One region of the Streptomyces sp. NPDC031379 genome, then DNA from elsewhere that is predicted to be linked to it. Evidence: riboswitches for the same ligand, from Rfam matches in the RefSeq annotation. Region 1 holds a riboswitch; the other holds the start of a gene.
The links. A riboswitch is a leader RNA that binds a small molecule or an ion and turns the genes downstream of it on or off. The one in region 1 is predicted to bind glycine.
Positions count from the first base shown of each region.

Region 2: another riboswitch for glycine. It lies ahead of gcvP (aminomethyl-transferring glycine dehydrogenase); the one in region 1 lies ahead of gcvT (glycine cleavage system aminomethyltransferase GcvT).

Region 1 is NZ_JBVIIT010000028.1:49,519-54,362, forward strand. It holds gene glyA (serine hydroxymethyltransferase) at 1-1,107, opposite strand, end outside; gene gcvH (glycine cleavage system protein GcvH) at 1,122-1,499, opposite strand; gene gcvT (glycine cleavage system aminomethyltransferase GcvT) at 1,617-2,744, opposite strand; glycine riboswitch at 2,788-2,900, opposite strand; glycine riboswitch at 2,901-2,993, opposite strand; gene ACZ5CW_RS33705 (AAA family ATPase) at 3,173-3,853, shown strand; gene ACZ5CW_RS33710 (enhanced serine sensitivity protein SseB) at 3,927-4,718, shown strand.
Region 2 is NZ_JBVIIT010000006.1:9,601-14,444, forward strand. It holds gene ACZ5CW_RS10280 (DNA polymerase IV) at 1-927, shown strand, start outside; gene ACZ5CW_RS10285 (PRC-barrel domain-containing protein) at 1,084-1,455, opposite strand; glycine riboswitch at 1,575-1,669, shown strand; gene gcvP (aminomethyl-transferring glycine dehydrogenase) at 1,844-4,729, shown strand; gene ACZ5CW_RS10295 (TOBE domain-containing protein) at 4,784-4,844, opposite strand, start outside.

The DNA.
Region 1 (4,844 bases):
CGTGCCGATGCGCAGACCCGAGGTGACCATCGGCGGGCGCGGGTCGTTCGGAACGGCGTTGCGGTTGACCGTGATGCCGACCTCGTGGAGGCGGTCCTCGGCCTGCTGCCCGTCCAGCTCGGACTCCCGCAGGTCCACCAGGATCAGGTGCACGTCGGTGCCGCCGGAGAGGACGTTCACGCCGGCCTCGCGGGCGTCGGGGGCCGTCAGGCGCTCGGCGAGGATGCGCGCACCCTCCACCGTACGGCGCTGGCGCTCCTTGAAGTCCTCGCTCGCCGCGACCTTGAAGGAGACCGCCTTGGCCGCGATCACGTGCTCCAGGGGACCGCCCTGGAAGCCCGGGAAGACGGACGAGTTCAGCTTCTTCGCGAAGTCCTTCTTGGCGAGGATGATGCCGCCGCGCGGACCGCCGAGGGTCTTGTGGGTCGTGGAGGTGACCACGTCCGCGTGCTCCACCGGGTTCGGGTGGAGACCGGCGGCGACCAGGCCCGCGAAGTGCGCCATGTCGACCCACAGGTACGCCTCGACCTCGTCGGCGATCCGGCGGAACTCGGCGAAGTCCAGCTGCCGCGGGTACGCCGACCAGCCCGCGATGATCACCTTGGGGCGGTGCTCCTTGGCGAGCTTCTCGACCTCGGCCATGTCGACCAGGCCGGTCGCGGCGTCCACGTGGTACGCGACCACGTTGAACTGCTTGCCGGAGAAGTTCAGCCGCATCCCGTGGGTCAGGTGGCCGCCGTGCGCCAGGTCCAGGCCGAGGATGGTGTCCCCGGGCTGGGCGAGGGCGAACAGGGCCGCCTGGTTGGCGGAGGCGCCGGAGTGGGGCTGGACGTTGGCGTACTCGGCGCCGAACAGCTCCTTGATCCGGTCGATGGCGATCTGCTCGGCGACGTCGACGTGCTCGCAGCCGCCGTAGTAGCGGCGGCCCGGGTAGCCCTCGGCGTACTTGTTGGTGAGGACCGAGCCCTGCGCCTCCATCACCGCGAGCGGCGCGAAGTTCTCGGACGCGATCATCTCCAGCGTGGACTGCTGGCGGTTCAGCTCGGCGTCGACCGCGGCCGCGATCTCCGGGTCCAGCTCGTGCAGGGGCGTGTTCAGGACGGTCATAGGACTACGACTCCTCAGCCGGCGGAAAAGGCGGTGTACTCGTCGGCGGAGAGCAGGTCCCCCGGCTCCTCCGCCACGCGTACCTTGAACAGCCAGCCACCCTCGAAGGGGGCGGAGTTCACCAGCGACGGGTCGTTGACGACGTCCTCGTTGACCTCGGTGACCTCACCGGCGACCGGCGAGTACAGGTCGGAGACCGACTTGGTCGACTCCAGCTCACCGCAGGTCTCGCCCGCGGACACGGTGGAACCGACCTCGGGGAGCTGGACGAAGACGACATCGCCGAGCGCGTTGGCCGCGTGCTCCGTGATGCCGACCGTCGAGACGCCGTCCTCGGCGGCCGACAGCCACTCGTGCTCCTTGCTGTAGCGCAGCTGCTGGGGGTTGCTCATGGCCTGAATTCTCCTGTACGCGCGGGAGTGCTGGTGAAGGGGGGACTGCTGAAGCTGCTCGTGAGCAGGGGGGAATGTGCGCAGGGTCACGTCGTCGGGACGTACCGCGCCCAGTGTCTACTTCTGGCGCTTGTAGAACGGCAGTGCCACGACCTCGTACGGCTCGTGGCTGCCCCGGATGTCCACGCCGACGCCCTCGGTGCCGGGCGCCGCGTGCGCCGCGTCGACGTAGGCGATGGCGATCGGCTTGCCCAGGGTGGGGGAGGGGGCGCCGGAGGTGACCTCGCCGATCACCGCGCCGCCCGCGACGACGGCGTACCCGGCGCGCGGGACGCGACGGCCCTCGGCGACCAGGCCCACGAGCACCCGCGGCGGGTTCTGCTCGGCCCGCGAGGCGGCCTCGGTGAGCGCCTCGCGCCCCACGAAGTCGCCCTCCTTCTCGAACTTGACCACCCGGCCGAGCCCGGCGTCGAAGGGGGTGAGCGAGGTGGTCAGCTCGTGCCCGTACAGCGGCATGCCCGCCTCCAGGCGCAGCGTGTCCCGGCAGGACAGGCCGCACGGGACCAGGCCGACGCCCTCGCCCGCCTCGGTCAGCGCCTGCCACAGCTGCACGGCGTGCTCCGGCTTGACGAACAGCTCGAAGCCGTCCTCGCCGGTGTAGCCGGTACGGGCGATCAGCGCGGGCACACCGGCGACGGTGCCGGGCAGGCCGGCGTAGTACTTCAGGCCGTCCAGGTCGGCGTCGGTGAGGGACTTCAGGATGCCGGGGGACTCCGGGCCCTGCACGGCGATCAGCGCGTAGGCGTCGCGGTCGTCGCGGACCTCGGCGTCGAAGCCCTCCGCCCGCTCGGTCAGCGCGTCCAGCACCACCTGGGCGTTGGAGGCGTTGGCCACGACCATGTACTCGGTCTCGGCCAGGCGGTAGACGATCAGGTCGTCCAGGATGCCGCCGTCGGCCTGGCAGATCATGGTGTAGCGGGCGCGGCCGACGCCGACGGAGGCGATGTTGCCGACCAGCGCGAAGTTCAGGAGGGCGGCCGCCCCGGCGCCGGTGACGGTGATCTCGCCCATGTGCGAGAGGTCGAAGAGACCGGCCCTGGTCCGCACCGCGAGGTGCTCGTCGCGCTCGGAGCCGTAGCGCAGGGGCATGTCCCAGCCGGCGAAGTCGGTCATCGTCGCACCGAGCGAGCGATGCAGCGCGTCCAGCGCGGTGTGGCGCAGCTCAGTGGGTTCGGTACTGCTCATCGGTCGGTCGTCTCCCAAGGCACACGGACGGGGCGAGGAACGTTCCTCCCCATCTGTCATCGGAACCTGAGAGGTTCGCCACGACCGCCACAGGGACGATCACGGCTTGCACCTTGGGTGGAGCCACTGTCACAGCGACCCGCTTTTCAGATGTGCCTCGCCCGCGCGGTAACGGGGCCTGAGAGATTCAAGGGAGGGACTTGCTCCTTCGGCGCCCCAGTGACCTGGGGACTCTCCCGCGCGGATTCAAGCGGCCGGTATGCAGTTGGCGGGCACATCATTGCACGCCGGGCCCCCGCCCGTCAGGGTCCGCTTCTGTAACCGACCTGTGGCAGTACGCGCACCGAACCGCCGACCCTCCGCCATTACCTTCTCTTTACACACAGCGGGCATGGGTATGACCGAGCCCACAGGGGAGGACGATCACGGTGAAGAGGACCACGGCGTACGCCGCCGCACCCGCCACCACGACCGGCGTCGCGGTGCCGAAGCAGCCCTCCGCCTCCGCCCGCGAGCGCTGCGCGGAGCGCCCCGCCCCGGTCGTCCGCGATCTGCGCGACCGGGCCGGCCGCAGCCCCCGCGCCCTGGTCTTCGACCCCCGTGACGTCGTCGTGGTCACCGGCCTGCCGGGCAGCGGCAAGTCCACGCTGATGCACCGCGCGGTCTCCGGCCGGCGCATCGACTCCCAGGACGCCCGCGACCGCTTCGCGGCACGTGTGCCCCGCGGCCTGCCGTACGCCCTCTACCGCCCCCTGGTCCGCCTCGCCCACTACACCGGACTGCGCCGCGCGCTGCGCACCGAGGAGGGCGTCGTCGTGCACGACTGCGGCACCCAGACCTGGGTGCGCGCCTGGCTCGCCCGCGAGGCCCGCCGCCGCGGCGGCACCCTGCATCTGCTGCTGCTCGACGTCACACCCGAGACCGCCCGCGCGGGGCAGCGCGAGCGCGGCCGGGGCGTCTCCCGCTACGCCTTCCGCCGCCACCGCCGTACGACCGCCCGGCTGCTCGGCGCGGTCGAGCGGGGCGAACTGCCCGCGGGCTGCGGCTCGGCGGTCCTGCTGGACCGGGCCGCGGCGGACACCCTGCGCCGCATGGCCTTCTCCAGCTGATCCCCGTGGGCACTGTCGCAGCCACCCGCTAGCCTTTTGAGCCACAGCATGGTTCCCAGCAGGCGGTAGGCAGATGGACTTCCCGGCGGACATTCCCGCGGACTTCCCGGCACAGACGCACCCCCACCCGCACGGCGGTTGGCCCGGCAACGAACTGGAGGAGGTGCTCTCGGCCTCCCTCGGCGTTCCCGCCGCGGGCGGCCGGATCGTCGAGGTCCTCGGCCGGAGCTTCCTGTGGATCCCCCTTCCCAACGGCGGGGGCCCGCACAGCGGCCCGCTGGACCTGCCCACGGTCGACATCGACGGCCAGGCGTACGTCCCGGTCTTCACCTCCGAGGAGCAGCTGCGCCAGGTGGCCGGCTCCCACATGTCCTACACCGTCGCCCCCGCCGTGGAGTTCGCCCAGGGCCTGCCCCCGCAGGTGGGCCTGGCCGTCAACGCCGGCGGCGTGGTCGGCATCCCGCTGCCGCCCGAGGCGGTCGCCGAGCTGTGCCGCGTGGGCCGCACCCCGCTCGACGGCCCCGGCACCGGCGGCCGGGTCCGCCTCTTCGAGCCCGACTGGCAGGAAGACCCGGTCGACTTCCTCTCGGCCGCCTCCGCCGAGTTCGCCGGCATCGGCGTGGTCCTCAGCGCCCGCCGCTGCCTCGCCGCCGTCGAGACGGCGGACCCGGTGATGTACGTGGGCGTGGAGCTGTCCCAGTGGGAGGGCGACCTGCGGGCCCTGCCCCTGGAGGCCCTGGGCAGGGCTCTGGGCAAAGTTCCGGTCAAGTGGCCGGTCAACCTCGTCCTCCTCGACGTGGCCGACGACCCGGTGACCGAGTGGCTGAAGACGAACGTCCGCCCGTTCTACCAGTACGGCCACTGAAAGCCGGCGCCGGCGCAGCCGACTCGAGGGGCGCGGGGAACCGCGTGACCAACCACGACGCACCCGCACCCCAGCACGAAGCCGAGGACCCGAGTTGCCAGGCGCTTAAGCTGTCTCCGAACGCGG
Region 2 (4,844 bases), on a different contig from region 1:
AAGATCGCCTCCGAGCAGGCCAAGCCGGACGGTCTGGTGCTCATCGAGCCGGGGACCGAGCGGGAGCTGCTCGGGCCGATGTCGGTGCGGACCCTGCCGGGGGTCGGGCCGGCCACGGGGGACCATCTGCGGCGGGCCGGGATCACCACGGTGGAGGAGTTGGCCGAGGCGGGCGAGGACGAACTCGTGCGGCTGCTCGGCAAGGCGCACGGGCACGCGTTGTACGCCATGGCACTGGCCCACGACGAGCGGCCGGTGGTGGCCGAGCGGGAGACGAAGTCGGTGTCGGTCGAGGACACCTACGACGTGGACATCCACGACCGGCTGCGGGTCGGTCTCGAGGTGCGGCGGCTCGCCGACCGGTGCGTGCGGCGGCTGCGCGGCGCCGGGCTGTCGGGGCGGACCATCGTGCTGAAGGTGCGGCGGTACGACTTCTCGACCCTCACCCGCTCCGAGACGCTCCGGGGGCCCACGGACGATCCGGCGGTCGTCCAGGAGGCGGCCGCGCGGCTGCTGGACTCCGTGGACACCACGGGCGGGGTGCGGCTGCTCGGTGTGGGGGTCACCGGACTCGCCGACTACACCCAGGAGGACCTGTTCGCGCAGGCGGCGGGTGAGCGGGCCGCCGCCGGGGAGGCGCCGCCGGAGGAGGGCGCGCCGCCCGAGGCCGTGGAGCGGGACCCGGAGCCCGCCGAGCGGCAGTGGCGGGCCGGGCAGGACGTGCGGCACGCTGAGTGGGGACCCGGGTGGGTGCAGGGGAGCGGGGTGGGGCGGGTCACCGTGCGGTTCGAGACGCCGCAGTCCTTGCCGGGGCGGGTGCGGACGTTTCTCGTCGACGATCCTGCGCTGGAGCCGGCGGAGCCGTTGCCCTTGGTGGCGGATCTCGCCCGCCCACCCGTCCGACTCGGTCCGCCGAGTGCCGACTGACGCGCGGCTCCGCCCCGGACCTCGAGTCGGATTCGGTGGAGGCGGGGCGGTGCAGGGGTTTGTCAGGGGCTCGGTCGGTCGAGCGGTGGCTGACACGCGGCTCCGCCCCGGACCCGAGGTGGTTCGGTGGGTGCGGGGCGGTCCGGCGGGGGTGGGTCAGGATTCCTCCGTGCCTGCCAGTCTGCCGAAGTCGTGGTCGGGGAACGGGGGAGGCGGGGCGAGGTCGAGGCCGTAGTGGTGATAGAGCTGGAGTTCCTGCTCGGGGGAGAGGTGGCGGCCCACGCCGAAGTCGGGGGCGTCCTTGATGAGGGCACGGTCGAAGGGGACCCGGAGGGCGCCGTCGATCAGTTCGCTCGGCTCCAGCGGGACGAAGGCGTCCCGGGAGAACAGGCCGGTACGTATGGCCGCCCACTCGGGCACGCCGGTCGCGTCGTCGAGATACACCTCGTCGATGGTGCCGATCTTGGTGCCAGTGCGGTCGAACGCCTTGCGGCCGATCAGGTTGCGCGGATCGATGTCGGTCTGCACGGTCCCTCTCCCTCCACGTGGTCGCAACTCATCCGTAAGCACTACAAAAGAGCACAATCAGGGAGGCGGCCACTCGAAGGCTCAGGCGTTGACCTCGCTGGTAGGCTGACAGCGGCTGCTGACCCCATGCGGGAGAGTCCTCCGATCATCTCGGAGGCGCCGAAGGAGCAAATCCTCCCCGGAATCTCTCAGGCACACGTACCGCACGGACGAGGTCACTCTGGAAAGCAGAGCGGGTGTCGACGGCGTCCGCTCTCACCGACGGTGAAAGCCGGGTCCCTCGGGCGCCCGGTGAAGCTCTCAGGTTGAGATGACAGAGGGGGAGGCCGTCGGGGTATCCGTACCGGGGTGCCCCTCGAAGGTCGCGTCAGACCAGGAGGCCTCCGCAATGACCGCCCATCGCACTCCGCTCTCCGAACTCGAGCAGGGCATCCCCTTCGAGCAGCGCCACATCGGACCCGACCAGGAAGCGCGGGCCAAGATGCTCGCGCACATCGGCTACGGCTCCCTCGACGAGCTGACCGCCGCCGCCGTCCCGGACGTGATCAAGAACGCCGACGCCCTGGACCTGCCGGGCGCCCGCACCGAGGCAGAGGTGCTCGCCGAGCTGCGCTCGCTCGCCGATCGCAACCAGGTTCTCGGTTCCATGATCGGGCTGGGGTACTACGGGACGTTCACCCCGCCGGTCATCCTGCGCAACGTCATGGAGAACCCGGCCTGGTACACGGCCTACACGCCGTACCAGCCGGAGATCTCCCAGGGCCGCCTGGAGGCCCTGCTGAACTTCCAGACCGTGGTCGCCGAGCTGACCGGACTGCCCACCTCCGGTGCCTCCCTGCTGGACGAGGGCACGGCCGCCGCCGAGGCGATGGCGCTGTCCCGGCGCATGGGCAAGAACAAGAAGGGCCTGTTCCTGGTCGACGCGGACGCGCTGCCGCAGACCATCGCCGTCATCGAGACCCGCGCCGAACCGACCGGCGTGGAGGTCGTCGTCGCCGACCTCAGCGACGGCATCCCGGCCGAGATCGCCGCACGCGAGATCAACGGCGTGCTGATCCAGTACCCGGGCGCCTCCGGTGCCGTACGGGACATCAAGCCGGTCATCGACCAGGCGCACGAGCTGGGCGCCCTCGTCACCGTCGCCGCCGACCTGCTCGCACTGACCCTGCTGACCTCGCCGGGCGAGCTGGGCGCGGACATCGCCGTCGGCACCACCCAGCGCTTCGGCGTGCCGATGGGCTTCGGCGGGCCGCACGCCGGCTACATGGCGGTGCAGGAGAAGTTCGCGCGCAGCCTGCCCGGCCGGCTCGTGGGTGTCTCCGTCGACGCCGACGGCCACAAGGCCTACCGGCTCGCGCTGCAGACGCGTGAGCAGCACATCCGCCGTGAGAAGGCCACCAGCAACATCTGTACCGCGCAGGTGCTGCTCGCCGTGATGGCCGGCATGTACGCGGTCTACCACGGTCCGGAGGGCCTGCGGACCATCGCCCGCCGCACCCACCGCTACGCCACGATCCTCGCCGAGGGCCTGCGGGCCGGCGGTGTCGAGATCGTCCACGGCACCTACTTCGACACCGTCACCGCGCGCGTGCCCGGCAAGGCCGCCGAGGTCGTCGCCGCCGCCCGCGCGGGCGGCGTCAACCTGCGTCCGGTCGACGCCGACCACGTCTCCATGGCTTGCGACGAGACCACCGGCCGGGCCCAGCTGGAGGCCGTCTTCACCGCCTTCGGCGTCGAGGGCGACATCGAGGCGCTGGACGCGGCCGCCGCGGAGGCCCTGCCCGAGGCCCTGCTGCGCACCGACGACTACCTGACCCACCCGGTCTTCCACGAGCACCGCTCCGAGACCGCGATGCTGCGCTACCTGCGCAAGCTCGCCGACCGCGACTACGCGCTCGACCGCGGCATGATCCCGCTGGGCTCCTGCACCATGAAGCTCAACGCGACCACCGAGATGGAGCCGGTCACCTGGCCCGAGTTCGGCCAGCTGCACCCCTTCGCGCCCGCCGAGCAGGCCGAGGGCTACCTCACGCTCATCCGCGAGCTGGAGGAACGTCTCGCCGAGGTCACCGGCTACGACAAGGTCTCGCTCCAGCCGAACGCCGGTTCGCAGGGCGAGCTGGCCGGCCTGCTGGCCGTACGCGGCTACCACCGCGCCAACGGTGACGAGCAGCGCACGGTCTGCCTGATCCCGTCCTCCGCGCACGGCACCAACGCGGCCAGCGCCGTGATGGCCGGTATGAAGGTCGTCGTCGTCAAGACCGCCGAGGACGGCGAGATCGACGTCGAGGACCTGCGGGCCAAGATCGAGAAGCACCGGGACGAGCTGTCCGTGCTCATGATCACCTACCCGTCGACGCACGGCGTGTTCGAGGAGCACGTCGCCGACATCTGCGCCCAGGTCCACGAGGCCGGCGGCCAGGTGTACGTCGACGGCGCCAACCTCAACGCCCTGGTCGGCCTCGCCAAGCCGGGCCACTTCGGCGGTGACGTCTCCCACCTGAACCTGCACAAGACCTTCTGCATCCCGCACGGTGGCGGCGGCCCGGGTGTCGGCCCGGTGGCCGTCCGGTCGCACCTGGCGCCGTACCTGCCGAACCACCCGCTCCAGCCGTCGGCCGGCCCGGAGACGGGCGTCGGCCCGATCTCCGCGGCGCCGTGGGGCTCCGCGGGCATCCTGCCGATCTCGTGGGCGTACGTCCGCCTGATGGGCGGCGAGGGCCTGAAGCGGGCCACGCAGGTCGCCGTGCTCTCCGCGAACTACATCGCCAAGCGCCTCGAGCCGCACTACCCGGTGCTCTACACCGGTCCCGGCAGCCTCGTCGCGCACGAGTGCATCATCGACCTGCGCCCGCTGGCCAAGGCGACCGGCGTGAGCGTGGACGACGTGGCCAAGCGCCTGATCGACTACGGCTTCCACGCGCCGACCATGTCCTTCCCGGTGGCCGGCACGCTGATGATCGAGCCGACCGAGTCGGAGGACCTCATCGAGCTGGACCGGTTCTGCGACGCGATGATCGCCATCCGCGCGGAGATCGAGAAGGTCGGCTCCGGCGAGTGGCTCGCCGAGGACAACCCGCTGCGGAACGCCCCGCACACCGCGGCCGCGCTCGGCGGGGAGTGGACGCACGCCTACAGCCGCGAGGAGGCCGTCTTCCCGGCCGGCGTCTCCGCCGCCGACAAGTACTGGCCGCCGGTGCGCCGCATCGACCAGGCCTACGGTGACCGCAACCTGGTGTGCTCCTGCCCGCCGCTGGACGCGTACGAGGACTGAGCGAGCCGATACCGAAGGCCCCGCCCGGGTTCCGGGCGGGGCCTTCGGGCTTCGCTAGGCCGTGGCCAGCGCGACCTCGGTGGACTTGATCAGGGCGACGACATCGGAGCCCACG